Regions from separate parts of the Roseibium porphyridii genome, predicted to be linked through region 3. Evidence: predicted binding sites of a transcription regulator. Region 3 holds the regulator's gene; each other region holds the start of a gene.
What was found. Region 3 encodes PhoB, which activates phosphate uptake and scavenging genes when phosphate is short. Its sites were predicted from a motif close to TGTCATNNANCTGTCAT; they were not measured.

Region 1 (9,913 bases), 470 kb from region 3:
TTGTGCGACGTTCCCAGAACAGCGACACTTGTCGCTGCCAACAACATGGACGTTCTGACTGTTTCAAAAGATGATTTCTTGAAACTCTTGCAAGAATTTCCGGATATATCGCTGGAAGTGATGCGGACGCTTGCGCTTCGTCTTGAACGCACGACCCGTGACCTTGCGGATGCGCGCAGGGGGTCCTCCGGTGGTTAGGGAGTAACACGTGGCTGAGGAATTTTCGCTTCGATGCTGGGGAGTCAGAGGCTCAACTCCGACGCCGGGTTCGAGCACTCTCCGGTATGGCGGCGAGACGTCGTCGTTCGAAATCCATGCAGGGGACGCACTCGTCCTCGTTGATTGCGGATCAGGCGCACGAAACCTTGGCATGGAGCTTCTAAAAGGTAAGCATCGCCGTTTCGATCTTTTGTTCACGCACACGCATCTCGACCACATATGCGGTCTGCCGTTTTTCAAACCTGCCTACGATCCGAGCTTTGAAGTGACTGCCTGGGCCGGTCATTTTCAGGATGAAACCAGCCTCGTCGACATCGTCAGCAGGATCATGTCGCCGCCGATCTTTCCAGTCGCGGCCAAAACGTTAAAAGCCGTGGAATTCAAATCCTTCACTGCAGGCGACAACATCCCGCGTGAAGACGACCTGGTCATTCGAACCACCAAACTGAACCATCCGGGCGGTGCCTGCGGCTATCGGTTTGACTACCATGGCAAGTCGATCTGCATCATTACGGACCACGAACATGGCGACCCGGAAATCGACGCGGCCTTGCCTGACTTCGTGCGCGGCGCTGACATCATGATCTATGATGCCATGTTTACTGACAGCGAATACGTTTCCTTCAAGGGCTGGGGGCACTCTACGTGGGAAAAGGCCGTTCAGTTGGCCAAGGATGGAGATGTGAAAACACCTGTGCTGTTCCATCACGATCCGCGCCGTTCAGATGATGAGCTCGATGAAATCGGGCTTGCGGCACAAAACAGCTACCCGGGTATGTTGGTTGCAAGTGAAGGCATGGTGTTGCGGCCCTAACGAGCCGCGACGGGGCCAGAAATTAAAGACGGGCCTCTAAATTAAAAAAGGCGGCCCAAACGGCCGCCAAAAAAATAATACACGCTAAACTATTGATCGCCTGCCGACTGCAGGAGTGCGGGAATTCCTTGGTTGCACCCGGAACTCAGACGCTCTCAACTTCCAAACACGTAGAGAACGAATGACCTTTGCGATCAAAAGTTGTTTACAGGGTGTATACATTAAGTGCATGGTCCATTTGGGCTAAACGTGTCGAAATCTTTTTCAGAACGCACGTGAGAAATGCCGAATTGACGTCGCGTATGTGAGAACCTTGGGGGGCAAGGGTGGTCATTTCTGCGGAAAAATTCCTGCATTTGTCCAATCTTGCAGTGGCCGCTGCGATGGATCCGCTTTGCTGGCAACCGTTTCTCGACGAATTGGGAAAGGTGCAGGGTACGCACATCTGCACGCAGTTGATCGGCTTCGATCAGCTCACCAAGGTTGCACCGCTGGCATTTGCCTCTGGCTATGATCCGGGGATCCTTGAATTATACGAAGCGCACTATGCCGATAAGAACCCATATGCGGCTCATTTCACCAAATGCCCGGTTGGAGACACCATCTCCTCTGACGAGATGATTGTCCCTGGCGAACTCAAGAGAACATCCTTTTATGCGGATCTTCTGCTGCCTATGGAAGACATCTGGGGTGGTGGGGGCGCCATGCTGGCCAACGACGCGGATCGCATGTTTCTGATCGGAGGCAACATAAGGGAAAGAGACCGGGCAAAATTTGAAAGCGACTGGCTTCAGCTCTGCAAGGATCTGGCTCCCATCATTCGGCAGTCGCTTGAAATAAATCGCACGATCGCGGGGCTGTCGTTTGAAAAGTGGGCCGCCGAACAACACAGGCTCGGTTCACGGACTGCCATACTGCTTGTTGATGCCGGCAGAAGGATCCACTACGCCAGCAGCGAGGCCCAGGAACTGCTTGCGGAAGGCAGTGTCATCGAGGCAGCATTTGGCGAGCGTATCCGGTTTTGCTCAGATGCCATCCAATTTGAATTCAGTCATATGGCCCAACTTCAAGGCAATGGCCGACGAGCACCATTTGGCAACTGGAATTTCAAGGACCAGAAAGGCCAGGGCTGGACCTGTCACGCGATGTCCGTCCGCCTGGATGAATTGGACAGAACGCCGTTCAGGGCATTTGTTTCCAAGAACAACCCGGCGCTTCTGGTTGCAATCAAACCTGAAGCTGACATGGAAACACTGCAACAACAGGTTCAGGACTGTTTTGATCTCAGTAAGACGGAAGCCACCGCAGCCGTGATGCTGGCAAACGGCCAATCGATCAACCAGATTGCCATGAACCGAAGCGTCAGCGTTCATACCGTGCGCAATCAGATCAAAGCAGCCTTGTCGAAGTCAGGGTGCCATCGACAGAGCGAACTTGTCTGCAAAATCGAGCAGTTGCGCCTGAGTGGCGGTCGGTGACCGGACTACAACTCTTCACTTTGACTCACATTCCCGAAGGTCTTATTGCGCGTCGCAGCATATATGTGGAAACTCCGAGGCCTTGAAATGAAGGGTCAACATGAGCTCACTTTCGGACAAAATGCGATACATATTGCGCGGCGGACCGCCGGAAGCCGGCATTCCTGACCGTGTGCGCGCCGAAATCCGCGCTCGTGAGGCCTCTTCGGAACGTCTGATCAGTTGGGTTCAACTGGCGCTCGTGCTGTTTTTCTCGACGCTTTACATCATTGCGCCACGTGCTGAGGGGTCAGCCGGGTTCAATTTTGTGCCCTTTGCGCTCGGAGCGTATTTCCTCTTCACGATCTTTCGCTTGCTACTGTCCTACCGTTTCGAACTCCCGCAATGGTATCTGCTGATTTCTATCGGCGTCGACATGGCACTGCTGGTCGGGCTCATTTTTTCATTTCACATTCAATATGATCAGCATCCGGCGTTTTATCTCAAGACGCCAACACTCATGTATGTGTTCATATTCATCGGTTTGAGAGCTCTTCGTTTCGACCCGCGGTTTGTATTGACAACGGGTCTTGTCGCTGTCGCCGGCTGGCTTGGCCTGGTGTTTTATGCCGCCTTTGCCGACATGGACTCCATGCGGGTCACCCGAAACTATGTGGAATACCTGACCGGAAATTCGATCCTGGTGGGGGCAGAGCTGGACAAGACCATGGTGATCTTCGCAGTCACCGTGATCCTGTCGGTCGCGCTCTATCGGGGACGCTCAATGCTTTTCGAAGCAACGCGCGATCATGCTGCGGCCATGGACTTACGGCGCTTCTTCGCGCCAGAAGTTGCTGCGTCTATTACCGATGCCAATACCGAACTTCAGGCAGGTGAAGGCAACCTGCGTGAGGCAGCCATCCTTTATGCGGATATTCGCGGGTTTACCTCAGTGTCCTCGTCGCTTCCTCCTGAAGTCGTTCTGAAGGTGCTTGCCGAATATCAGAACCTGGCGGTTGAAGTGATCAATCAGGCCGGTGGTCGGGTCGACAAGTTCCTGGGTGACGGCATTCTGGCGACCTTTGGAGCGGTTCAACCTTCGGAGAGTTTTGCCGCCGATGCACTTGAAGCTGCGACCACGCTCGTGGAAAGCGTCAGGTCGGATCAACAGCGCTTCCGCTTGGCCGGCTGGCCGGGAACTTTGACGATTGGAACGGCGGTTGCTGCAGGACCGGTAACGGTCGGTGTCATCGGCTCAAAGAACCGGCTGGAATTCACCGTTATCGGCGATGCCGTCAACCGTGCTGCAAAAATGGAAGACGCCAACAAGGCGCAATTGACAAAGGCGCTGACGGACAAAAGCACTTGGGAACTGGCGCAAAGCCAGGGGTATCTGGGTCCGGATGTCGAAATCCGTTGTGAAACGGTCGTATCAGGCGTCCTGAAGCCGTTGGATCTCGTTGTCTTGGCGCGGTGAACCAGAGCGCAACTTTACAACCTCCTTCACACTGTTTTCCTCGGAAAGCTTGACCGCAGGGCATTTCTCGGTCACTTTGGCGCGTAAATTGACTATATCGTCAATAGAGAGAATTAAATTCATTGATTTCAATGAATTATGTGTTCAGGGAGAGCGATGTGAAATTGGATTCCTCACTGGCTGCCATTGTTACTGGTGGTGCATCCGGGCTCGGTGCGGCGACGGCGCGCATGCTTGCAGCTGAAGGCGTCAAAGTAACCCTCTTCGATCGCAACTCCGAGCAGGGCGAGGATATGGCCGCGGACGTTGGCGGCTTGTTCGTTAGCGTCGATGTGACGGATCAGGCGAGTGTGGAACAGGGATTTAACACGGCCCGTGCTGCACACGGGCAGGAACGCATACTTGTCAATTGCGCCGGTATTGCCCCTGTTGCCAAGACCACGTCTCGCGGTGAGCCGCACCCCATCGACATGTTTGAAAAGGTGGTGGGCGTCAATCTGATCGGTTCTTTCCGCTGTTTGTCTCTGGCGGCCACCGGGATGGCAGATCTTGAGCCCGTGACACCTGATGGTGGCCGCGGCGTGATTGTTTCTACTGCTTCGGTTGCCGCTTTTGACGGTCAGATAGGTCAGGTTGCCTATGCCGCGTCGAAAGCCGGTGTCGCAGGCATGACGCTCCCTGTGGCGCGCGATCTGTCAAAGTCCGGCATTCGTGTGATGACTATCGCTCCCGGGATATTTGAAACGCCTATGCTCCTCGGTCTATCTCAGGAGGTTCAGGACAGCTTAGGCCAGCAAGTGCCGTTTCCTTCGCGGCTCGGCAAGGCGTCGGAATACGCCCAGCTTGTGAAATCAATCTGCGAGAATGACATGCTCAATGGCGAGACCATTCGTCTGGATGGTGCTATCCGTATGGCGCCGCGTTAGGGTACAGACCTGTCAATCTTTACAATCCTGCCAATGACCTGACCGGTGGAAGCGGGCCATGTTGCAGCTTTCCACTGCAAGATCTTCAGTTGACTTGTTTTTTTTAACACGGCCGGTTCAGTTTCCTTTTTAATGTGACGCAGCGTTGCCGGATTTTTCCCGGCGCCCTGGTACGCACGGGAGAAACCAATGGCCGAAAACGCGCATGAATTAGCGCCCCATCATCTACCTTATTTTATTCCAGCTGCCGACGGTAGCGACCAGATGATGACGAGTGTCCTCATCGGACTGATCGTCATCGTCGTGCTCCTTGGCACGTTTTACCTGTATTTGCATTCATTGCCTGAACGCCTGGCACACAAGCATGGCCGCATTCAATTCGAACTTGTTGCTGTGCTTGGGTTGTTGGCACTGTTCACCCATAACCAGATTTTCTGGGTCGCAGCACTCGTTCTGGCATTCGTGCAACTGCCGGATTTCATGTCACCCTTGGAATCGATAGCCAACTCGATGAGCAAACTCGCAAATCGTTCTGGGGATGATGCCTGTGAGCCCGCGCAGGCGAATGAGGGCTCTCCTGAAGGAGCTGCTGCGTCCGAGGCGCTGCCTTCTCAACCGGCAGAAGATCCCGGATCGGTAGCGGCAACACAAGCAGTTGGTGAAGCTCCGGTGGTTCAGGCTGAAAAGCGGGAGGACACATAATGTTCGAGACGCTTTTCAGTGCAATGATCACAATTCTTCCTGACTATTTGTTTCGCAGATACGTACAGGGCAAACGAATTGGTCACGAAATCACACTCTATTCGGTCTGGTATGAGCTTAGGTTCGGCATTGTGACGTGCCTGATGCTCACAATCACATTGATCACCCTGATTTTTTATTATCACCCAACGGCAACAAGCGCGGTGTCCACATTCCGCACAATTCCCATCCTCCCGGAAGCATCCGGTAGGGTGGAAGAGATATTCGTTCCCAACGAACTTGAGACAGAGATCAAGGCGGGAGCGCCAATCTTCAAGTTGGACAGCAGTCGGCAGGAAGCTGATGTCGTAACCGCGAAGCAGCAGGTTGAGGAAATCAAGGGTGAAATTGCACTCGCAGAGGGCGAACTTGCGGTCGCGTCTGCACAGGTTGACCAGGCTGAAGCTTCATTGAAACAGGCTCAGGACGAACTTGATACACGGCAGGAATTGTTTGAACGCAATGCGAATGTCGTCAGTGAGCGCGACCTGGAAAAGCTTCAAAACACGGTCGATTCCCGCACGGGAGCACTCGAGGCTGCGAAAGCAAACAAGGACCTGGTTGAAACCAAGATCAACGTTGCGTTGCCCACAAAGCTGTCCAGTGCAGAGGCAAAGCTTGAAGAAGCCGAAGTCGAATTGGGGAAGATGACCGTATATGCCGGCGTCGACGGCATGGTCACGCAATTCGTGCTGCGTCCCGGCGAGATCGTCAACCCGTTGATGCGCCCGGCAGGGATACTCATTCCTCATGATTCAGTGCAGGAACGGATTGTGGCCGGTTTCGGACAGGTCGAGGCGCAGGTGATCAAACGGGGAATGATTGCAGAAGCGTTTTGTCCTGCCGTTCCATTCACCATCATCCCGCTGGTCGTGGCCGATGTTCAGTCTGAAATTGCCGCTGGTCAGGTCAGCACTGGGAGCCAGCTTGTGGATGCGACCAAGGCGTCGGAAACATCGACTGTAACTGCGATCCTGGAGCCTTTGTATGAAGGCGGGCTCGACAAGCTGCCACCGGGTGCGAGTTGTGAGGTGAACGCCTATACCAGCAATCACGACAGGTTGTTGGAAGACAAGGACTTGACGACAGCGCAGTATGTTTTCCTGCATGTGATCGACACTGTTGGCCTGGTGCATGCAATTATTTTGCGCAGTCAGGCCATTCAGTACCCGATCAGAACACTTGTGCTGTCTGGGCACTGAGTTGCCGGTCCGGATCGGGCGGCTTTTTCCGCCCGATCCCGGTCCTGGGTGTCAGCTTGAATAGCTGACGACTTCAATTTCAATGCCGTCATCATCGTCGAAATAGAATCGGCGACCCGGTTCATAGTCACCGTGATTGTGGGTCTTGTAACCACCGGCCTTTATGCGCTCTTCCGTGGCGTCCAGATCGTCCACCACAACGGCAATGTGGTTGAGGCCACCGTGGCGGGAATAGCTGCTTTCCTTCACCGCTTCCGTTTTGTGCGCAGGTGTATAGGCCGCCACATAACTGGTTTCGTTGCCGATGTGATACGTGGTGCCACCGTCCTTAGCTGCACCTTTCCAGCGAACTTTCCATCCGAACCACGTTTCCAGCCGCTTTGCGGTCGCTTCCGGGTCGCTGACGGTGACGTTCACATGTTCCAAAAAGGGGGCGCTCATCTGGTGTCCTTTCTCAGATTGACTTGATCGGGACACTGGAGATAATTCCTCAAGTTAAGTTGAGGTCAAGAGGGAAAAGGGAAAAAATTGAATAGGGTTATGCGAGGGAGTGATCTTCTCAGTATTGGTGAACTGGCGAGCAGAACCGGTCTTTCAGTGTCGGCGATCCGTTTTTACGAGGAAAAGGGTCTGGTGCATCCCGTGAGAAACGAAGGCGGTCAAAGGCGATTCCTGCGCGCGGATATCCGAAGACTGTCTTTTGTTCTGGTTGCACAGGAATTCGGGTTTTCAATTGGAGAAATCGCCGGACAGCTGAAACAGCTACCAGAGGGTAGAGCGCCAACAAAGGCAGACTGGACCCGCATCGGAAGGGACTTTCGCCGGCATCTGGATGATCGGATTGAGCGCATGACGACATTAAGGGACAAGTTAGATGCGTGTATCGGATGCGGGTGTCTGTCGATGAAGTCCTGCCAGCTTTATAATGCTGGCGACGCCGCGTCCCGTCATGGCCGGGGTCCACGTTATCTGCTGGGAGACTTGCCGGATCCCGATGTCATTGAAAAAGCCGCCCGTTTGAACAGGCCCCGTCGTTAGAAAAAACAATCTGCTGCATTGCGTCAATGGCGTGAGTGAAGAAATTTCACGCTATTTATCAGAGTCTTGAAGTGTAATTGCCTTCAATCCTTCATATCCAGTTCTGCGTTTTAATCCATCTGTCATCTACCCGTCATCGCTCTGTCACGTGGACCCATTTAATGCGTGGTGTGCGCAACAATGCGATTCACCTCAGCCATCCGATGGAGAGCCACTATGGATCATATCAACAAGGACGATCTTTCCTGGGACGAATGGGACGAAATGGTCCGTCCCACTTCTGAAACGACAGATTTCGATAAAATTGTCGAATCCGGCCTTTCTCGGCGTGGTTTTCTCGGAGGCCTGGTGGCATTCGGATCCGGTGCGGCTGTCATGGGCCTCGGCACTGGAGCGAGCCTCCTGAGTTCCACTTCCGCCAGGGCGCAGGATGCTGGCCGCTTTGCATTCAGCCCGGTTGGCGTTGCGACCGACAGCACGGTTCATGTTCCGGAAGGCTACACATGGGACATTTTGGTGAAATGGGGCGATAAACTCGTTTCCGACGCGCATGATTTCTCGCATGAAGCCGGTGTGCCGATCAGTTCTGCCGACAAGGTCTTCGGTGAAAACACGGATGGCATGGAACTTTTTGCCGTTGGTGACAAGCAGGTCATCGCGGTGAACAGTGAATATGTGAACCCCAAGATAAATCTGCCGCATACTGAAGATGGAACCCCACAGACGGCTGATGATGTCCGTATGCTTCAAAACTTCCAGGGCGTTACAGTCATGGAAGTGGAGGAGGGCGAAAATGGTTGGCGCGTGGTTGTCGACAGCCCGTTCAACCGCCGCATCACGCACAACACGGAAATGGCGATTTCCGGTCCGGCTGCCGGTCATGATCTGTTGAAGACTGAGGCAGATCCAACAGGAACACGGTCTCTGGGCACCTTCAACAATTGCGGCGCCGGCAAGACGCCATGGGGCACATATCTGACCTGCGAGGAAAACTTCAACGGTTACTTCGGCTCCACGGATCCGGCCATCGAGCTTCCCGAAGACTTCAAGCGTTATGGCATTGCTGCTGAAAGCCGCTATTCCTACGAGAAGTTCGATGATCGTTTCGACATCTCCAAAAACATCAACGAGCCACGCCGCGCTGGCTATATCGTCGAGATCGACCCCTCTGATCCAGCATCGACGCCCGTAAAGAGGTCCGCGCTTGGTCGTTTCAAGCACGAAAACGCTGCTTGCGCGCTGGCACCCAACGGTCAGGTCATCGTCTACATGGGAGATGATGAGCGAGGTGAGTTTCTTTACAAGTTTGTCTCGAGCGGCACCTACACTCCGGGCGCATCGACAGACGGCCTTTTGGACAACGGTACTCTGTACGTCGCCAAGTTTGCAGATGACGGAACTGGCGAATGGATGGCCTTGACCCCGGAAACGACCGGCATGAGCCTGGAAGAAATCTCGATCTTCACGCGCATGGCGGCTTCAAAAGTAGAGGCAACAACAATGGACCGTCCGGAATGGGTTGCGGTCAATCCAGTTGCCGTCGAAGCGTACTGCGCGCTGACCAACAATAAGAATCGAGGAGTGAAACCGAATGCCGGTGGTGACGACACCGCGGTGAACGGTCCTAATCCGCGTGAGAAGAACAATTACGGCCAGATCGTCCGTTGGTATCCCGAAAACGATGATCATGCAGATACCAAATTCAAATGGGATCTCTATGTCATGGCCGGGAATCCGGATGTCCATTCTGGAACCCCTTATGCGGGTTCGGACAATGTCCATGCAGGCAACATGTTCAACTCGCCTGACGGCATGATGTTCGATACTTCCGGTCTCTTGTGGATCCAGACTGACGGAAACTACAAGAATGAGGGTGATTTTGCGGGCATGGGCAACAACCAGATGCTGGTTGGTGATCCCGTTACAGGCCAGATCGAACGCTTCATGACTGTTCCTTATGGATCTGAAGTCACCGGCATTACGTGGTCGACCGACCGACGCACGCTATTTGTCGGCATACAGCATCCTGCTGCACCATT
Region 2 (9,913 bases), 1.6 Mb from region 3:
TTGAATGGAGACCACGCGTGGCAGGTCGAACACGTCAGAGGCTGCCAGATACCGCATTGTTCCCCATGCGCTTTCGTTTGAAAGGCCGATATGGCGCACTTTTCCTGATTTCACGAGGTCGGACATGACTTCGAGTGTCGATTGGATGCTGTTTTCGTCTTCGGCCGGAATGGCATCTTTCCAGCGTGTCGGCATGGAGCCAAAGCCAGCCTGGTTCCGGTCAGGCCAGTGGATCTGATAGAGATCGATGTAATCAGTCTGCAGGTTTGTCAGGCTGCGATCGACGGCCTGTTCAATCTGCTCACGGGTCAGTTTGCTCTTTTCGCCGTTCTTGCGGAACCAGTTCATCTCGGAACGGCCGACAACCTTGGTGGCCATGACGACCTTGTCCCTGTTGCCGCTTTTCTTGAACCAGTTGCCAATGATCCTTTCCGTGCGGCCCTGGGTCTCCTTTTTCGGGGGGATCGGATAGAGCTCGGCTGCGTCAAAAAAATTTATGCCTCTATCGAGAGCATAGTCCATCTGGGCATGACCTTCGGCCTCCGAGTTCTGCTCGCCGTACGTCATCGTTCCGAGGCAAAGAGCGCTCACATTGATGTCTGTGCGTCCGAGCCGGCGCTGTTCCATCTGGTCTTCCTTCAATTTTCAAGAAAAGGGCATATCTGGCTGCCGAATGGCGCTGGCCCTTATGACGATTGTGCTTTGGCCAACAGGTCTTCAACCTTCGGCAGAATGTTTTCAACAATGACAGCGACGCCATCCGCATTTGGATGCATGCCGTCCGACAGGTTCAAGTCGGGATTCAGTGCGACGCCTTCCAGAAAGAACGGGTACAGCAAGGCTCCATGGGCCTTGGCAACCTCCGAGTAGATCGGGTCGAAGACATCGGCGTATTCCGGGCCAAGATTTCGGGGGGCAAGCATACCGGCCAGCATCACCTCAATTCCACGCTCACGCAGACGCGCGGTGATCTCCTCGATGTTCTTTCTCGTAATCTCCGGAGAAATACCTCTGAGGGCGTCATTGGCACCAAGTTCAACAATCACCGCGTCGGTATCGGGCGCAACAGACCAGTCCAGCCTGGAGAGGCCGCCTGACGTCGTGTCGCCGCTCACACCGGCGTTGACGACTTCAACTGAATGCCCACGAGAATCCAGCGCTTTTTGCAATTGGGTCGTAAACCCTGCGTCTGGTGGAAGTTGATATCCGGCCGACAGGCTGTCGCCCAGAACCACGAGCTTCAGGTCAGCCGCCTGAGCGGAAACCGGATAAAAGGAATAGAGCAGGATAAAGACAACAGCGATAAGACGGTTCACGCTAACATTCTTTCAGGACTGGAATAGGCGCTACATCGGTCCCATATGGTCGCAATGCGACCAAATGTCGAGGGCATGCAGGCGTCGGAACGACGATCCAGTGTCCACTATAGAGGCCTGACGATGACAAATGCACCCGCGATTGCCCTAAAAAACGTTCATTTGACGCTCGGTGAAGGTGCCGGACGTGTTCATATTCTAAAGGGCATTGATCTGGACATTGAAAAAGGAACATCCGTCGGACTCGTGGGTCCGTCCGGCTCGGGCAAATCAACGCTGCTCATGGTTATGGCTGGTCTTGAACGTGCTGATGACGGGTCCGTCAATGTGGCAGGTTCGGAACTTGGACCTCTGAGTGAGGATCAGCTTGCACGGTTTCGGGGGCGCAACGTCGGGATCATCTTTCAGTCGTTTCACCTCGTCCCCAATATGACCGCGCTGGAAAACGTCACTGTTCCGCTCGAGCTGGCTGGAGATCCTTCTGCATACGAGAAAGCGGCTGCCGAGCTTGAAGCCGTCGGTCTTGGTCACAGGATGCACCACTATCCGGCGCAAATGTCCGGAGGCGAACAGCAGCGCGTGGCGGTTGCGCGAGCGCTGGTGGTTGAACCTGAAATTCTTATTGCGGATGAACCGACTGGTAACCTGGATGACAGCACAGGAACACAGATTGTCGATCTGATGTTTTCCGCGCAGCGCGATCGCAAGACAACACTGGTGCTGGTGACGCATGATCCATCGCTGGCAGAGAGATGCGACCGCATGATCAGGGTTCGGTCCGGCGAGATCGAAGAAGCGCTATCAGCGAAATCCGGCATTGAAGAGGTTTCCGCGTGAGCGGCTTTGTTCCCGGAACGACCGGGTCAGGCAACCAGACCTTTCCTCTGGCAACGCGTTTTGCCTTGCGAGAGCTGCGCGGTGGGCTCAAAGGGTTTTACATTTTTATCGCCTGTATCGCTCTTGGCGTTGCCGCAATCGCAGGCGTTACGTCTGTTTCACGGGCCCTCACAGAGGGAATCTCCCGCGAAGGTCAGGCGATTCTCGGCGGCGATTTGTCCTTCCGCCTGATCCACCGCGAAGCCAATGCGGAGGAAGCCGCGTTTCTGGACAGTCTTGGGGCTGTCTCAGGCGTTGCAACGATGCGCGCGATGGCCAGGCGACTGGATGGATCGGAACAGGCTCTGGTCGAATTGAAGGCGGTTGATGACCCTTATCCCCTTTATGGGTCACTCGACCTTCAGTCGGGCCAACCGCTGACAACCGCCATTGCACAACAGGATGGTGTCTGGGGTGCCGTGGCAGACCTCGCCCTACTTGCGCGTCTGAATATTTCCGTTGGTGATACGATTGCGCTCGGGCGCACGACCTTGCGTATTTCTGATGTCATTGAAATCGAGCCGGACAAACTTGCCGGCGGCATGGAGTTTGGTCCAAGGCTGATGGTGTCTGAAGCAGCGCTTCCGGATACCGACCTTGTCCAGCCTGGCAGTCTGATACGCTGGCACTACCGCGTTCGGATGGATCCGGCCCCCAGTCTTGAAACGCTTTCAGGAGTGGTGGAAAGCGTGAAGCAGAACCAGCCCGACGCCGAATGGCGCATACGTTCGCGTGCGAATGCCTCGCCTGGTTTGCAGCGCAGTATCGGTCGGTTCGCCCAGTTTTTGACGCTCGTCGGTCTGACCGCACTTGTGGTCGGAGGTGTGGGTGTCGCAAACGCCATCCGGGCGTATCTGGAGACCAAGCGTGAAGTCATTGCCAGTTTCAAGTGCCTGGGTGCGACCGGCGGATTTGTATTCCAGATCTATCTGGTTCAAATGATTGTTCTGGCACTGATCGGGATCGCCATCGGCCTTGTCATTGGCGCATTGATACCATTTGCGGCTGGTGCGGCATTGTCCGGCGTGTTGCCGGTTCAGCTTGCCGCCAACATTTATCCTGCCGAGCTCGGTCTTGGTTTGATCTATGGACTTCTGACAGCACTTGCATTCGCATTGTGGCCTCTCGGTCGCGCTCATGATGTTCCGCCGACCGCCCTATTCAGGGATATCGTGACAGGCGGGGCTAAGTTTCCGCGCAAGCGGTATCTGTTCGCAACCATGGTCACGGTTGTGGCCCTGGCCGCCATTGCAATCCTGCTTGCTCACGACAAGACCATTGCTGGAGTTTACATCGTCGCTTCAGCGGGTGCGTTCCTTTTGCTTGTGATTGTTGCGCGTCTGATCATGTTTGCCGCAAAACGCCTGCCGAGCGTCAGATCTACGGAACTGCGCCTGGCAATTGCCAATATTCACCGCCCTGGTGCCTTGACACCTTCTGTTGTTTTGTCGCTGGGTCTTGGGCTGTCCTTGTTGGTGGCACTCGCGCTGATCGATGGCAACCTGCGGCGGGAATTGACGGCCACGATTGCCGATCAGGCGCCAAGCTTCTTCTTTGTCGATATCCAAAGCCATGAACGCGACACCTTCCAGACGCTACTTGAGGACGAAGCGCCGAACGCCAACCTCCAAAGCGTGCCCATGTTGCGCGGCAGGATCGTGAGCCTGAACGACATCCCGTCTGAGGATTTCGTGCCGGCACAAGATGGCTCGGACTGGGTTCTTCGCGGTGACCGTGGCATCACATACGAGGCCACGCTTCCGGATAACTCCACGTTGTCGGCAGGAGAATGGTGGCCGGAAGACTACAGCGGCATACCATTGGTTTCATTCGACGCCGAGGCCGCGACAGACCTTGGGCTGGTTATTGGCGACAAGGTCACGGTCAACGTCTTGGGCCGGGAAATTACCGCAGAGATCGCCAACATGAGGGATGTTGAATGGCAGTCCTTGGCAATCAACTTCGTCATGGTCTTTTCGCCGAACACCTTTGCGGGTGCTCCTCATGCCCATCTCATGACACTCGGCTGGGACGAAGAAGTGCCGACGGACGCTGAGCTGGCGCTTTTGAAAACCGTATCAAACACGTTCCCGACCGTAACTGCGGTTCGGGTCAAGGACGCCATATCCCAGGTCAATGATCTGGTGGCACAACTTGCCTGGGCCATCCGGGGAGCAAGCTCGATCACGCTGATTGCCAGCGTGCTTGTTCTGGCAGGTGCGTTGGCTGCCGGCCACCGCAGTCGCATTTACGATGCCGTTATACTCAAGACCTTGGGTGCCACACGCACACGCCTGATCATTGCCTACGGCCTCGAATACGCGATCCTCGGATTGGTGACCGCCCTTTTTGCCCTGGTGGCCGGAGGTGTGGCAGCCTGGTACGTGATCACTCAGATCATGGGTGGATCGTTCGTCGTCATGCCGGTTACAGCTGCGGGTGCCGCGCTTGTTGCACTCGTCCTGACAGTCGGCTTCGGCCTGATCGGCACTTGGCGCGTGTTGGGTGAAAAGCCGGCCCCGGTTCTTAGAAACCTCTAGGACCTCGACTGATACAAGCGACCTGATATGGAAATTATCCATGTCAGGAAACTTTCATGAAAAACAGGCGCTTTCGGTCGAACTTCGGCCCGACGCCGCTTGCATGCTGTTTTGATCTTGGCTATCCGACTAGGGCCTAGAGTAAACAGGGGCTTGTTCCATGCTTGAATTCACTAAAAAAACCATTCTCAGATCACTGGCCAAAGGCGTGGTACTTGCTGCCGCAACGACGTTTTCGTTTGGTCAGCCCGCATTTGCGGAAAGCCCGTTTCATACCGGCGTCTGGCAATTGAACACAAAAGATGGGCCGCGCGGGCTTGTGGTCAGCGACTGGCTGGTGTTCGAAGACGGACTGCCAAAGCGCTGGCTCTATCGCCGCGCCGGCACCAATGATCAGAACCAGTTCGATTTCTTTACCCGTACGATCAACGACAGTGGTTATACGCCGGTCGGCATCCGTGTTTACCGGACGGGTGAACATGCGATGAAATACACGTTGGCACCGAAGGGTGAAGAGCCGTTTGAAGTGACCGCCGAGCGTCTGTCCATTCCGAATTACAAGAACTCCTGTCTTTCAGTTGAGAAAAAAGGCAATCGGTTCTACCGGACCTGGAACGGAACGGCGTCTTCAAAACTCAAGAAGATGAAGCTGTCCAAAAGCCGGCTGACCGTTGATGGAGACGCTCGCAATGTCACCGTTGAGGAAGTTCGTGTCGGCCGCATGGGCATCATGGAAGACGGCAAACCGCTGGCGTTTCTGACGGACGCCGGTGGTGACTACGCTGTTTTGCAGTGGTTCAAGCCTGGCGTTTCGGTCGAACAGATGCGTGACAAAGAACGCGAAATCCTCGATTTTGCCGCCGAAGAGGTGGTTCGCAACCCTGGCGGGGACTGCGATCGGCAAATTGCATCGCGCCTGAAAGCGATGAAATAAGCGCTGAATCAGACTATTTGGGTAATTGTTGCGGGTTTGAGCGGAAAAGATTACGATTTTTTCAGGAAAACCGTCTTGAGCTTATGTCCGCATTTTCCCATATGTTGAGGGAGTTGTGCTGCACGTAAGTTCACGTGCTTCTATCTAGAAGGGGAATACCACGACCATGTCGACCTTTGACCGTCAATCTCAGGGTGCCTACTCGGTTGCCGGCGCACGCGCCGAGGCCGGCATCGATCAGGGCCTGCGCAGCTATATGCTGGGTGTCTACAACTACATGACACTCGGCCTCGCGCTGACCGGCTTCCTCGCACTCGGCACGTATATGCTGGCTGTCAGCAATCCTGCCGTTGCACAAACGCTCTTCAGTGGGCCGATTTACTTCGTGCTGCTGTTTGCGCCGCTCGGAATGGTTCTCTGGCTGTCCGCGCGCATTCAGTCGATGAGCGCTAGCACCGCCAGAACAATGTTCTTGGTCTACGCGTCCATCATGGGCATTTCGCTTGCGCCGATCTTTATGGTCTATACCGGTGGCTCCATTGCACGGGTGTTCTTCATCACCGCCGCATCCTTCGGCGCGTTGAGCATCTTCGGTTACACCACCAAAAAAGACCTGTCTGGTTGGGGTTCGTTCCTGATGATGGGCCTGATCGGCATCATCATCGCTTCGATCGTCAACATCTTCCTGGCATCGTCTGCTCTGATGTTTGCCGTTTCAGTGATCGGTGTTCTGGTGTTTGCCGGCCTCACGGCTTACGACACGCAGCAGATCAAGGAAATGTACTACGAAGGTGACAGCAGTGAAGTCGCCACGAAGAAGTCCGTCATGGGCGCTCTTCGTCTGTACCTCGACTTCATCAACCTGTTCCTGATGCTGTTGTCGCTGTTCGGCAATCGCGAATAATCTGCACTGCAACTGAAACTGAAAAGCCCGGCTCTTTTGCCGGGCTTTTTTTATCTGAACGGGAAATCGGTTCAGGCGTCGACGACGCGAAGATGCTTTTTCTTTTCAAGGACCTTGAGCACCTGTGCGAGGTCGTGGCCACGCTTCAGGATCATGCCACCTGTGGCGACCACAGAATATGCGCCCTGCCGCCGCGCCAGCTTTGGGTCTTTCTCAATTCGAAAAAGTGGCATCTCCGAGGATCGGCGGAAGACGGAAAAGACTGCCTTGTCCTTTAGAAGGTCGATTGCGTAGTCGCGCCATTCACCATCCGCAACCATGCGGCCGTAGAGCCGAAGGATGGTATCAAGTTCTTTTCGATGAAATGAAACGACAGGTCTTGGAGGGGGAGCCGGTTGGCTTTGCGGTGAGAGGGTCAATCTCGCACCGCGCTGAAACGCGCTGTCATCGGCTTCGCTCATTCCGCCTCCATTTCCGTTTGCGGTTTCGCTTGAAACGAGAATCACGCCTGAATCCCGTTTGTCACCCAGCTGTCATGATGCGTTGGCATAGGCCCCGATGGCAAGCCCACAAATGAAAGAACAGCACATACGTCAGTTTTTACGTCATAATTGCCGAGTAAAAAGCCGATGAGATGAGGGCGCTCAATGTAACGGTGGTTTGCCTTGAAAGAACGCCTAAATTTCCTTGATTTTGCCGCATTCCAGCCCTTGGCCAGCCATTTTGGCGCACCATATTAGCATCATACCCTGATGGGTATGGCCAGTAGGGATCGCGGAATGCATTAGCCCCCCAGCCCCCCGGGGTTCTTACCAGCCAGCCAGATTTAGTGAGTCAAACATCAGGGCACCTGAAGGGCCGGCGTAAAGCCGGCCCTTTTCATTTTCCAGATCCTGTTGTCGAGCGCCATCATTCGCAATCAATCGAACAGCGAAACTGGCAACCCCATCTTTTTGTCAATCGCAACGGATTGCCTCTTTTCCGTCCCGTTGCTTGATGTATCCTTTCAAAAGAATGACTACGGACCTGATTGATCTCCGCGCGGCCCGAGCCGCTGATTGTGAGGCGCTAGCCGGTATTCATAGTGAAGCCTGGCTTGGAGCCTACAGGGGCGTATTGCACGGTGTTGATCTTCAAAAGATGATCTCACGCAGGGGAACCGGCTGGTGGCGGGGCGCTCTTGCGAGAGGCGTTGAAATCAAAATTCTCAGCATAGCCGACACGCCTGCAGGATATGCAACCTATGGCCCCTGCCGTCTGCACAGAACCGGAATGGACGGTGAAATCTATGAACTTTACCTGAAGCCCGAGTATCAGGGCCTCGGGTTCGGGCGTACACTTTTTGAAAGCGTTCAGGATACGTTGGAAACCAGAAACCTGTCCGGTATTGCCATCCAGGTGCTCAGTGAAAACAAACCCGCCAGGGCGTTCTACAAGGCCGTTGGTGGACGGCTTGCGGCAAAGTCATGGTACCGGTTGGGTGGTCGGCGTTTGGAACTGTCGATCTATGTGTGGCCAGCCACCGGCGGCTGACTCTCCCTTCTCCTCATTGAGTGTTTCCTGCATTCCCAATTGTTTCAGGCGGTCTGGAACAATCGAACTGGCCGGCCATCGTGTCCGCCGCCTGTCTTGCAAGAACATTGGCATTCTTGTTCGTTTGCGCGTCAACGCGGGCAATCTGGCAGGTTTCGCCGCCTGCTTTCAGCTGAGTGACAATCAGGACGCTGCCTGTCTTGCCGCCATCGCCGTAACTTGGAAACCATCGCAGGATAGTCGCAAATGGTTGACCGTCTCGCAGCCGCCATTCCAGGGTGTCATTGACCGTATTGAAGTTTGGTAAGGTCTGGCCGGCCGCCGGTTCATCCGCTGCAGAAGGTCCGAAAGAGACAAACATGCGAAGGTCGCCCTCGGCAACGTAGACCGATTGACCCTTGTATCCGGGGCATTCCCAGGAGCCGCCAAATGTGCCCTCTTCCGCGGCGGTTTCCAACTGCACGCAATTCTGAAGCTGGATTTTGGTGTAAGTACTTTCGATGGTTTCAGCAGTGCCGTTTCCTGTTGTCAGCGCCACGACTGCCGCGAAAACGGCCAATATCCGCGATACCTTTCGGAAAAATGGTGACATGGATTCCCCCTGACTGGCTTTTCCGTCATTAGAGGCATGCTCATCAATTAGGTGCAATGCAATAATTAAGGACTTGCACTTATCCGGCTGGGTTGCGATAGACGCACCACAGATCAACAGGAGTGTTTCAATGCGTATGGACGCTGTGCCGATCGGCAAGAACCCGCCGGAAGACATCAATGTCATCGTCGAGGTTTCCGTCGGCGGTGAACCGATCAAGTATGAGATGGATAAGGAAGCCGGGGCGATGTATGTCGACCGCTTTCTCTATACGCCCATGCGATATCCTGGAAACTACGGTTTTGTGCCACACACGCTTTGCGGTGACGGCGATCCGATCGATGTGGTGGTTGTCAATCAGCGGCCTATCGTTCCAGGTGCCATTATGAACTGTCGTCCGATCGGTGTGTTGCTGATGGAAGATGAGTCCGGCCAGGATGAAAAGATCATCGCCGTTCCGTCACACAAGCTGAGCAAGCGCTACGACGCGATTTCCGATGTCACCGATCTGCCGGAAATCACCGTCCAGCAGGTCAAGCACTTCTTCGAGCACTACAAGGATCTTGAGCCCGGCAAATGGGTAAAAGTCACCGGTATGGAAGGTGCGGAAGCAGCCAAGAAACTGATCATTGAATCAATTTCGCGGGCGCAAAAAGAAGCCGCTGAATAAGTTCTGCTCACAAAACTGCTGGAAGCCGTGACCGGAACTATCGCTCGGTTGCGGCTTCTATTCGTTCCATGTCCTGATCGGACAAGCCGAAATGGTGGCCGATTTCGTGTATGAGGACATGTGCGACTACGTCGCCCAGCGTTTCGTCCATTGCCGCCCAATAGTCCAGAATGGGCCGTCTGAACAGCCAAATCCGGTTGGGCATCTGGCCGGTGCCAACGGCATCGCCGCCTTGTGCCAGCCCCTGACCTTCAAACAGGCCCAGAAGATCATGCGGATCCTCAATCCCGAGTTCATCCAGCACGTCATCGGGTGCATAATCGGCCAGGCTGATCTGCAAATGTCCGCAGCGCAGCAGCAAATCGTCCGGCAGGCCGGCCAGAATTTCGCTGGCCATGGCCTCGAAATCCTTGAGGCCCGGCGCTCTGCGCTCTGACCATCCGCTCCTGCTTATCGGGTTGATAGATGCCATTTTGGTTCCCTGACGGCCCGCAATTCGCGCCGCCGCTCAATTTGTCGTCGCTAACCCATGACGTAGGTAACGAAGA
Region 3 (9,913 bases):
CAACCCGGACGACTTCCGAGAGCGTGGGAGAGGTGCCCGGGAAGAATAAGAAAACACTCGATTACCGAGGCAAGGACCACCGCGACGACCACGACTGGTAAGGTGCCCATGATCTGCCCAAGCACATCACTGATCAGAAGGATCGGCAGAAAAGCGGCGATTGTTGTGGCGCTGGCGGCGAAGATCGGGGCAAGCATGGTCGACGCCCCGATGATGGCCGCGTCTTCGGGTGTGTCGCCCATGGCCTGCCGCGTTGCGGTGTGCTCGCCAACGACAATCGCGTCATCAACAATCACGCCCAACATCATGATGAGCGCGAACATGGAAATCATGTTGATGCTCTCGTTCATCAGCCACATGATCCCCAAGGTCGCCATCATCGCAACGGGTATGCCGGCGGCGACCCAGAAGGCAATCCTGGAATTCAGGAACAGAAACAGGATCCCAACAACGAGCACCAGACCGGTCAGACCGTTTTCGACAAGAAGTGTTATTCGTCCTTTGACCGCATCTGCTCGGACATCGTATTTCAACAATTCGAGAGATTGCGGCAATTGCGGGCTGATTTCGGCCAGATAGTCGTCAACGATCTGCGCTGCCTTCAAGGTGTCAGTGTTTTCCGCCCGAAGGATCTCCAGTTCTATTGCGCGAATTCCGTTCGAAAACCCCTGGTTCTCTCCCGTGTCAAAGTCGCGGCTGACATCCGCAATGTCTTTGACCAGCGTTTTTTCGCCCGTTGCGAAGGACTTTACGTCAATTCGGCCAACGGCCTCAGGCGAGCGTTGCTCAGACAAAGCGCGGATCTGACGCTCCACAGCACCGTCAAGACTGCCCGCCGGGAGATCGATTGTGTTTCCGGAAATCTGGCTGGCGACATCGGAAATGGTCAGGTCAAGCCGGCGCAATTCCCGTTCGGGCACCTCAACGAGATATTCCGGCGATCGGTAGCCGTTCAGTTCCACCTTGTCGATCCCGCGCTCAAGAAGATCGTCCCGGATCTGCCGGGCAAACACCTTCAGCGCATCCTCGGAGAACGGACCCCGCAACGCGATCGTCGCAACGCCATCGGTAAAGGTATTGGAGGATATGACAGGTGTTTCTGAATCTATCGGCAATGTTGTAATGTTCGAAATGGCCTGTTCGACATCGGATAGCGCCACCTGCATGTCGGCACCTTCCAAGAACTCCATTCTGATCGTCGCGCTGCTTTCGCGTCCGTAAGAAACGATTTCATCGAGACTGTCCAAAAACCGCAATTCCGGCTCGACAACTTCCAGAATATTCGACGTAACATCCTCAGCGCTTGCGCCGGGCCAAGTGACCGAAACGGTGATCATTTCAGTTTTGACTGTGGGGAAAAACTGGGTGTTGAGCTTTGCAAGCCCATATGCGCCGAAGAGCACCATGACGGCCATGATGAGATTGGCCGCATTCGGATGACGAACGACGACCTCAAGAAGACCGCGGGACTTTCCTTCAAAAACCATCAGTCGCCCTCCTACCGATTTTCGCCGGAAGCAGTGTCCGTCTGACTGACATTTTGCGGGCCAGCGGCCTCACCACCGGATGCAACGTCCTGAACGAGGAGGCCTTCTCCTGCTTCGGGGATACGTGTCACGAGCAATGTTTCGCCCGGTTCAAGATCTCCTTTTGCCAGGATGAAGCCGTCATCAATGGCAAGCGCCATCACCTCACGCCGTTCAAGCCTGTCATCCTTGACAACGTAGACGGTTCCTTCGCCATAGTAGGCTGTTTCGGGGATCCGGAAGCTGTCGGCATAAGTTTGATCAGGCACGGAAACCTCTACAAATGCACCTGGGCGAAGTGGCACATCCACGCCTTCACTCTCGATAGAGGCGATCAAATCGACACCACCTCTGGTGCTGGCAACGTCGGCACCGATACGTGTCACAACGGCCCGATAGCTGACAGGAACGTTGCCCAGATACCAGGTCACGTCCACAGGCCGCCCGACAACCGTGCCACTTTCCGCAAGCAGCCGGCCATACTGGTTGTCCGACAATGTGAACCGCACTTCGAATTCGTCGCTGCTATAAAGCGAAACAACCGCATCGTTAACGCTGACAAGCCGACCGAGTTCAGCTTCTTCCGAACGCACAATCGCGTCGAACGGCGCCCTCAGGATCGTGTTGCTCAGCTGCCTCTCTGCATTCTCCATGCGCCACTCCAGCCGTTTGATCGCAGCCTTTTGCTGAACCACCTTGGCCTCTTCCAACGCAAGAGAGTTTTCGGTCTGTTCCAGCGACTGCTGCCGCTGGGAGACAAGAAGCTTTCGCTCATCGAGAGTCCGCTCGGTCACGGCCCCTCGTCCCAATAGCTCCTGTGCCCGTTCCAGGTCACGCGCGGCAAAATCCAGTTGCTCCGTGACCCGGACAACATTTGCCTTTTCCAGCCGCACCCGACCTTCACTTTCCACAAGAGCGGCCTGCGCTTCAGCCAAGTTGGCTTCCGCCTCGGTCACCGCGCCTTCGTAGTCGAAGCGATCAATTGCGACCAGCACTTCTCCTTGCGAAACATGCCCCCCCGCTTTCAGGTTCGGATGAACCTCGACCACCTCACCGGCAACCAGCGTCCTCAAATCAACTTCGCGTCCTGCCATTGTCTCACCGAACACGTTGATCATCGGGGCATGGTCGCCGCGGACAGCCTCAACCGTGGTTACAGCGTAACTTTTTTCCTGGACAGGCCTCTTGGGAACATCAGGCTTGGTTGCGACAAGCGAGTTCATCCCGGTTACCGCACCGAACAGAATGGCAAATGCGAGCGCAGCCTGAAGAAGGGCTTTGAGCACAATCGCGATCCGCCCGGGCCGCTGGTCTTGCCCCCTGTCCTCAGGTGGCAGAACTTCAGAGACCTGCGTATTGGCGGAATCGGATTTAATAGACTGCAGCATATTCTGTGCACCCGGAGGTCAAGACGCTTCTAAGGCTAAGCTTTGCTTCGCCGCTTCGAAGGATAGATTTCCTTCGCGATGCAAAATTCAAGTCTCACATAAGCGCGGACCAGACGTTTGGCACGTTGAAAAGTGTAACAGAATGTTGCTGGGAGCGAGGTTCGTGCATCCGAAAGGGCAACGGGCGCACTGAGAGTTGCGCCCGTTCATGCATTCGATCAGTCGTCAAACTCGTATTTGGTGCTGCAGAACTCGCAGGTGACGACGATCTTTCCATCAATTGTCATCTGTTCGATTTCTTCAGCGCTGAAGCCAGCCAGCACGCCTTCGATCTTTTCGCGCGAGCAGCGGCATTTATCCAACAAAGGCTGCGGCTCGAAGAGGCGTACGCCGCGTTCGTGGAACAATCGGAACAGCAGCATCTCGACGCTGACTTCAGGATCCGTCAGTTCGACATCCTTGACTGTTTCGACCAGCAGCTTGGCTTCGACCCAGGCGTCGTCTTCTTCAACTTCGTGAATTTCAGTGCCTTCGGGAGCATCGCCCGGATCCAGATCCGCCTGGCGCATCCGCTCAGGGGATTCAGGAAGAAACTGCACCACCACGCCACCTGCAGTCCAGGTCCGGTGGGGGCCTTCGCCCTCCTGTCTCGTGAAAAGTTCACCTACGGCCAGGCGGACTTCGGTCGGGATCTGCTCGGACCGTTCGAAATACCGCCGCGCAACTTCTTCCAGCGAAACACCGTCCAGCTCCACGAGACCCTGGTAGCGCTGCATATGCTGACCCTGATCGATTGTCATGGCCAGGTGTCCGTGGCCAAGCAAGGCTTCCGGCGTCGCCTTTCCAGCTTCCATGAGCGCCTCGACCCTTTCGGCGTCATAGGTCGCACAGGCGCGAATAGCATCCGGAGATGCAAAATCGACCACCAGCATGGAAACCGGACCTTGCGTCTGTGTTTGCAGGGTAAACCGCCCGTCGAACTTCAGCGACGTCCCCAGTAAGCATGTCAGGACGATGGCCTCGGCCAGGAGGCGAGAGACCGGTTCAGGATAGTCATGCCGTCCCAGGATGGTCTGCAGCACTGGACCGAGCGCAACGGCACGGCCCCTGACATCCAGAGTTTCAACAGCAAAGGGCCGGACAGCATCCAGCCCTGCGGGCGTGATGCCCAGTTCATCAAGATTCAATGCCACGATGGAATTGCCTTAACTTGCGCCGAAACACCAGGCCAGAATACCCTTCTGGGCATGGAGTCGGTTTTCGGCTTCGTCAAACACCACAGAGTTGGGACCATCCATCACTTCCGACGTCACTTCCTCGCCGCGGTGAGCCGGCAGGCAGTGCATGAACAAAGCGTCGCTGTTCGCTTCCGACATCAGACGGTTGTTCACTTGATAGGCGCTGAGCAGATTGTGACGCGATTCCGCATCATCATCGCCCATAGACACCCAGCAGTCGGTCACGACACAGTCGGTCCCCTTGACCGCCTCATATGGGTCTGTTGTCACGAGAATGGAACCACCCTTGGCACGGGCCGCATCGATTAGGTCTTGCGGCGGTGCCAATTCGGCTGGTGTTGCAATGCGCAGTTCAAAGTCGAGCCGCGGTGCTGCGTGAACCCACGACGCCAGAACATTGTTGTTGTCACCTGTCCAGGCAACACTCTTGCCCTTGATCGATCCGCGATGTTCTTCAAACGTCATGACATCTGCCATGATCTGGCACGGATGCGACACTTTGGTCAGACCGTTGATAACCGGAACAGTTGCGTTTTCGGCAAGTTCATTGAGTTCATGATGGTCGAGGATACGGATCATGATGGCATCGACGAAACGCGACAGGACCTTGGCCGTATCTGCAATGGTCTCTCCCCGGCCCAACTGCATTTCAGCACCGGTCAGCATCAGGGTTTCACCGCCCAGCTCCCGCATGCCGACATCAAAGGAAATGCGCGTGCGTGTCGAAGGTTGTTCGAAGATCATGGCCAGAACCTTGCCCGCAAGCGGGCCTTCGCCACGGCGTACGCCATTGCGGCTGGACTTGATCTTGCGACCGGTGTCAAGAATGGCGCGCAACTCGTCGCCGTCAAACTGGGTCAGATCCAGAAAATTCCGGTAGCTTCCGTTCGCGGTCATTCTGCCGCTCCTTCCACCAGTTTCGCTTCAATCGCCTGCGCAGCCACTTCAAGGCGCTCTACGGCAACTGAGATTTCCTCTTCGCTAATTGTGAGCGGCGGCATGATGCGTACGACGTTGTCGCCCGCGGGCACTGCCAGCAAGCCAGCATCACGTGCCGCTCCCACATATTCACCGACAGGCACAACACACCGTATGCCCAACATCAGACCGTTGCCTCGCACCTGGTCCAGCACTTTGGGATGACTGTCCACGAGGCCCGCAAGCTTTTGCTTGAGATGGAGCCCCTTCTGTTGAACATCCTCCAGAAAGCCGTCACCAAGCACGACATCCAGCACAGCATTGCCGACCGACATCGCAAGGGGATTGCCGCCGAAAGTCGTTCCGTGCGTTCCAGGTGCTAGCGCTTCTGCGCAGTCCGCTGTTGCGAGACAGGCCCCCATCGGAAACCCGCCGCCAATGCCTTTGGCAACGGCCATGATGTCCGGCTCAATGCCGCTCCACTCATGCGCAAAAAACTTGCCCGTACGGCCGACGCCGGTCTGGATTTCGTCCAGGATCAGCAAGATACCGTGGTCATCACACAGCTGACGCACAGTACGCAGGAAGTCCGTCGGGATTTCCCGAATACCGCCTTCACCCTGGACGGGTTCAAGCGCGATCGCTGCCGTCTGCGGTCCAAGGACAGCCTTGAGCGCATCCAGATCGTTCGCAGGCACCTGATCGAAACCCGGTGCCTTCGGGCCAAATCCTTCCAGATACTTGGCCTGGCCGCCCGCAGCGATGGTCCCAAGGGTCCGACCATGGAACGCGCCCTCGAAGGTTACGATGTGATAGCGCTCCGGCTGGCCTTTGTCGAAGTGGTACCTGCGCGCGCACTTGATGGCAGCTTCCATCGCTTCGGCGCCGGAATTCACAAAAAGCACCTTGTCGGCAAATGAGGCATCGCAAAGGCGCTGCGCAAGGCGCTCGCCTTCAGGTATCTGATGCAGGTTGGATACATGCCAGAGTTTGGCAGCCTGCTCTTGCAACGCGGATACGAGGTGCGGATGGCTATGCCCTACGGAATTGACGGCAATACCGGAACCGCAATCGAGGAATCGTCGGCCGTCTTTCGCAACAAGCCAGACACCTTCCCCATGATCAAACGACAGGTTCGATCTTGCGTAGTTACCGAATAATGCAGTCTCGGACATAACCTCTTTTGTCTCCTTAAGAACGCCTGCACGAAAGCAACGCTCGCGCCCGGCATGGGCAACGATGTCAAAGTTACTGTGTCAGGCCAAAATGCAACATGCCGCCCCGAAGAGGCGGCACGCTGCGGCTTTCTTATACACCCGCGGCCCCGAGGCCTGTCAATGGAAATGGCGCGTTTCCGCTACCTGCAGCGTCTGAGCCCAGATTCAGCAAAAGTCTCAAGGGCCTCGCCATACTTGGGGAAAAGTCGCTTCATCCCCAACTGGTTTCCGGCGAATGGTTGCCTGACAAATTAACGTTATTGTAACCTCTTGATATTCAAACACGAGATCTCGTGGGGCTAATCATTCTTAGGCACTAGATATGCCATAGTGGGCGTGCCTGCGCATGCCTAGCACGAGGTTAATGGCCGGCAAAACGGTCAAATGAAAAGGTGCGGCAATGAGTTGGACAGACGAACGGGTTGAGCTTCTCAAAAAGCTTTGGAGCGATGGCTTGAGTGCAAGCCAGATTGCGGGTGAGCTGGGTGGCGTAACCCGGAACGCCGTTATCGGCAAAGTACATCGGCTTGGACTGTCAGGTCGCGCAAAGTCCTCATCGTCCAGCAGCAAGCCTCGCCGTCCACGCACCAACGCGCCAGCAACCGGGACTTCCGCACCAAAGAAACCAACGCCGCAGCCGCAGACCATCGGTGCAACAGCCCTGAAGGCGGACATCGCACCGACACCTATCGTCGAGGCAGAGCCAGACCTTGAGCCAATCGCTGAGCTGGTGCCAATTTCAGAGCGCGCGTCGATCCTGACCCTGACCGAACGGACATGCAAATGGCCGATTGGCGATCCTGCGACTGACGATTTTTACTTTTGCGGACGTCAGTCCGACGCCGGTGTTCCCTATTGCGCGCACCACTGCAAGATCGCTTATCAGCCGGTTGCAGATCGTCGCCGCGATCGCAAAGTGATCGCCCGCGCGGGATAGCGATCAAACAGCATCGAAAACGAAAAGCCCGCCAGATTGGCGGGCTTTTTGTTGTGATTTTGCGCTTGATGGTCCGTCACTTCGTCACGCAACCACCGAAAACTGATCGTTGAACGCATATCCGGCACCACGGACGGTTCGGATGGGGTCCCTGGCTTTGCCCCTGTTCAGCGCCTTGCGAAGGCGACCGACGTGAACATCGACGGTACGTTCGTCGACATAGACGTCATGCCCCCAAACACCATCAAGCAATTGCTCACGTGAGAAGACCCGTCCGGGTGATGTCATTAGAAATTCCAGCAGCCGGAATTCAGTGGGTCCAAGATGGACTTCTTTTGCATTCCTGCGAACTCTGTGTGTTTCACGATCCAGCTCGATATCTCCGGACCGCAGCATTGTGGACACCACTTCAGGACTTGCCCGGCGCAGGATTGCGCGAACCCGCGCCATCAATTCAGGTACGGAAAACGGCTTCACGACGTAGTCGTCCGCGCCTGTCGACAGTCCTCTGATGCGCTCGGCCTCTTCACCGCGTGCCGTCAGCATGATGACAGGCAGTCGCTCGGTGTCTTCCCTGGCCCTCAGGCGACGGCAAAGCTCGATCCCAGACAGACCCGGAAGCATCCAATCAAGCAGCAAAAGGTCCGGTACGCTTTCCCGCAGCCGAATTTCAGCCTCGTCGCCACGAATACACGATTCAACGGTGTATCCTTCCGCTTCCAGATTGTATCTCAACAGAAGACTAAGCGGTTCTTCGTCTTCAACGATGAGCACCTTCGGCATACATCTCGCTCCATATCATGCAGCAGGCACAGGCGCGCCGGCCGGATCGTTCGTTCGAAATTTCGCTCGGCTGTTAGGAAACGCTGGTGGTCTCGTCCAGCTTGGTCCGTTCCTCCGGAAGCCGCTCACCGGTCACCATGTAAAAGACGTTTTCCGCAATATTGGTCGCGTGATCACCGATGCGCTCAATGTTCTTTGCGCAGAACAGGAGATGGACACACTGCGTGATGACCCTTGGATCTTCCATCATGTAGGTCAGAAGCTCGCGGAACAGCGACGTGTAGATCGCGTCCACTTCCGCATCGGCTTCCTGCACGCGTTTCGCTGCTTCCGGATCCTTGCGTGTATAAGCGTCCAGGACCTGCTTCAGCTGGCTCAGCGCAAGCTCGGTCATGTGCTCGACACCAATCGCAAGCTTTTTAGACCCAAGGCTGTTGTCGATCGCAATAGCGCGTTTGGCAACGTTCTTGGCCAGGTCTCCAACACGTTCCAGATCATTGGCGATACGTGTGGCAGCCGTAATTTCCCGCAGATCCTGCCCCATGGGCTGACGGCGCGCGATCATTTCGATCAGCTTTGCTTCCACTTCCTGATGCAACGTATCAAGCCGTTCATCCTGGGCGATGGTGGTTTTGGCCAGATCCAGGTCCCGTGACACCAGTGCAGAAACGGCATCGGCAAAAGCCTTTTCAGCCAAACCGCCCATTTCGGCGACCTTGCCGGCCATTTCCGTTAGTTCTTCGTCATAGGCAGAGACTGTATGCTCAGACATACTTTGTCCTCTTTAGTAATCTCGAAAGAATTTCTTAGCCAAAGCGGCCAGTGATGTAATCTTGAGTACGCTTGTCTTTCGGGTTTGTGAAGATGTCCTGTGTCGGCCCCTCTTCAACCAGAATGCCAAGGTGGAAGAATGCCGTGCGCTGGGACACACGCGCTGCCTGCTGCATGGAGTGCGTCACAATCACGATCGTATAGTTCTCGCGTAATTCGTCGATCAGCTCTTCCACCTTCGCGGTCGCAATCGGATCCAAAGCCGAACACGGCTCGTCCATGAGGATCACTTCAGGACTGACGGCAATCGCGCGGGCAATACAGAGGCGCTGCTGCTGACCGCCGGACATGCCGGTTCCGGGCTCATCCAGCCGGTTCTTCACCTCTTCCCAGAGACCTGCCTTTTGCAGGCTGGAAGAGACGATATCATCAAGCTCTGACTTGTTTTTTGCCAGACCATGAATGCGCGGACCGTAGGCGATGTTGTCATAAATTGACTTCGGAAACGGGTTCGGTTTCTGGAACACCATGCCAACCTTGGCGCGCAACTGCACCGGATCGACCTTGGGATCGTAGATGTCTTCGCCGTCAATCTTGATCGAGCCTTCGACACGGCAAATGTCGATGGTGTCATTCATGCGATTGATGGTTCGCAGAAACGTCGACTTGCCACAACCAGATGGTCCGATAAAGGCTGTCACTGAACGCGGCTGGATTTCAATATCCACGTCCTTAATGGCCTGGTTGTCGCCGTAATAGACCTGAACCTTGTTTGCAGAGATTTTGCTGTCGGTCATTTTTATCGCCTGTTCAATGTTCGGCATCTCGTTCATCGCATCAATCCTCACCAGCGGCGCTCAAACCTGCGGCGCAGGATGATCGCGAGAATGTTCATTGTGAGCAAGAAGATCAGCAGGACGATGATACCGCCCCAAGCTTTTTCGTAGAATGCGTAATCCGCCCTGGCTGCCCAGGTGTAGATCTGAGCCGGCATGGCAGAGTTCGGATCAAGGAAGCCCGACACGAAGCCATCTGGATATCCGCGCGCAACAAAGCCGACCATCCCGATCAGAAGCAGAGGTGCAGTTTCACCCAGCGCCTGTGCCAGACCAATGATGGTTCCCGTCAGAATACC

Region 1: the regulator PhoB is predicted to act here: its motif matches at 7,995-8,011, upstream of K1718_RS19705 (PhoX family protein).
Region 2: the regulator PhoB is predicted to act here: its motif matches at 7,091-7,107, upstream of K1718_RS02240 (DUF2794 domain-containing protein).

The regions. Positions count from the first base shown of each region.
Region 1 is NZ_CP120863.1:4,253,349-4,263,261, reverse strand. Features, by position in the region: gene K1718_RS19750 (cyclic nucleotide-binding domain-containing protein) at 1-198, shown strand, start outside; gene K1718_RS19745 (MBL fold metallo-hydrolase) at 209-1,033, shown strand; gene K1718_RS19740 (helix-turn-helix transcriptional regulator) at 1,360-2,511, shown strand; gene K1718_RS19735 (adenylate/guanylate cyclase domain-containing protein) at 2,612-3,967, shown strand; gene K1718_RS19730 (SDR family NAD(P)-dependent oxidoreductase) at 4,126-4,893, shown strand; gene K1718_RS19725 (hypothetical protein) at 5,083-5,595, shown strand; gene K1718_RS19720 (HlyD family secretion protein) at 5,595-6,836, shown strand; gene K1718_RS19715 (VOC family protein) at 6,888-7,277, opposite strand; gene soxR (redox-sensitive transcriptional activator SoxR) at 7,377-7,874, shown strand; gene K1718_RS19705 (PhoX family protein) at 8,091-9,913, shown strand, end outside.
Region 2 is NZ_CP120863.1:466,519-476,431, forward strand. Features, by position in the region: gene K1718_RS02210 (NADP(H)-dependent aldo-keto reductase) at 1-627, opposite strand, end outside; gene K1718_RS02215 (arylesterase) at 687-1,316, opposite strand; gene K1718_RS02220 (ABC transporter ATP-binding protein) at 1,440-2,153, shown strand; gene K1718_RS02225 (ABC transporter permease) at 2,150-4,732, shown strand; gene K1718_RS02230 (hypothetical protein) at 4,893-5,666, shown strand; gene K1718_RS02235 (Bax inhibitor-1/YccA family protein) at 5,833-6,570, shown strand; gene K1718_RS02240 (DUF2794 domain-containing protein) at 6,642-7,031, opposite strand; gene K1718_RS02245 (GNAT family N-acetyltransferase) at 7,585-8,103, shown strand; gene K1718_RS02250 (hypothetical protein) at 8,117-8,695, opposite strand; gene ppa (inorganic diphosphatase) at 8,826-9,365, shown strand; gene K1718_RS02260 (metallopeptidase family protein) at 9,403-9,837, opposite strand; gene K1718_RS02265 (hypothetical protein) at 9,888-9,913, opposite strand, start outside.
Region 3 is NZ_CP120863.1:4,724,737-4,734,649, forward strand. Features, by position in the region: gene K1718_RS21705 (efflux RND transporter permease subunit) at 1-1,487, opposite strand, end outside; gene K1718_RS21710 (efflux RND transporter periplasmic adaptor subunit) at 1,499-2,914, opposite strand; gene K1718_RS21715 (Hsp33 family molecular chaperone) at 3,133-4,107, opposite strand; gene argF (ornithine carbamoyltransferase) at 4,120-5,049, opposite strand; gene K1718_RS21725 (aspartate aminotransferase family protein) at 5,046-6,245, opposite strand; gene K1718_RS21730 (GcrA family cell cycle regulator) at 6,688-7,224, shown strand; gene phoB (phosphate regulon transcriptional regulator PhoB) at 7,309-8,007, opposite strand; gene phoU (phosphate signaling complex protein PhoU) at 8,081-8,779, opposite strand; gene pstB (phosphate ABC transporter ATP-binding protein PstB) at 8,814-9,575, opposite strand; gene pstA (phosphate ABC transporter permease PstA) at 9,623-9,913, opposite strand, start outside.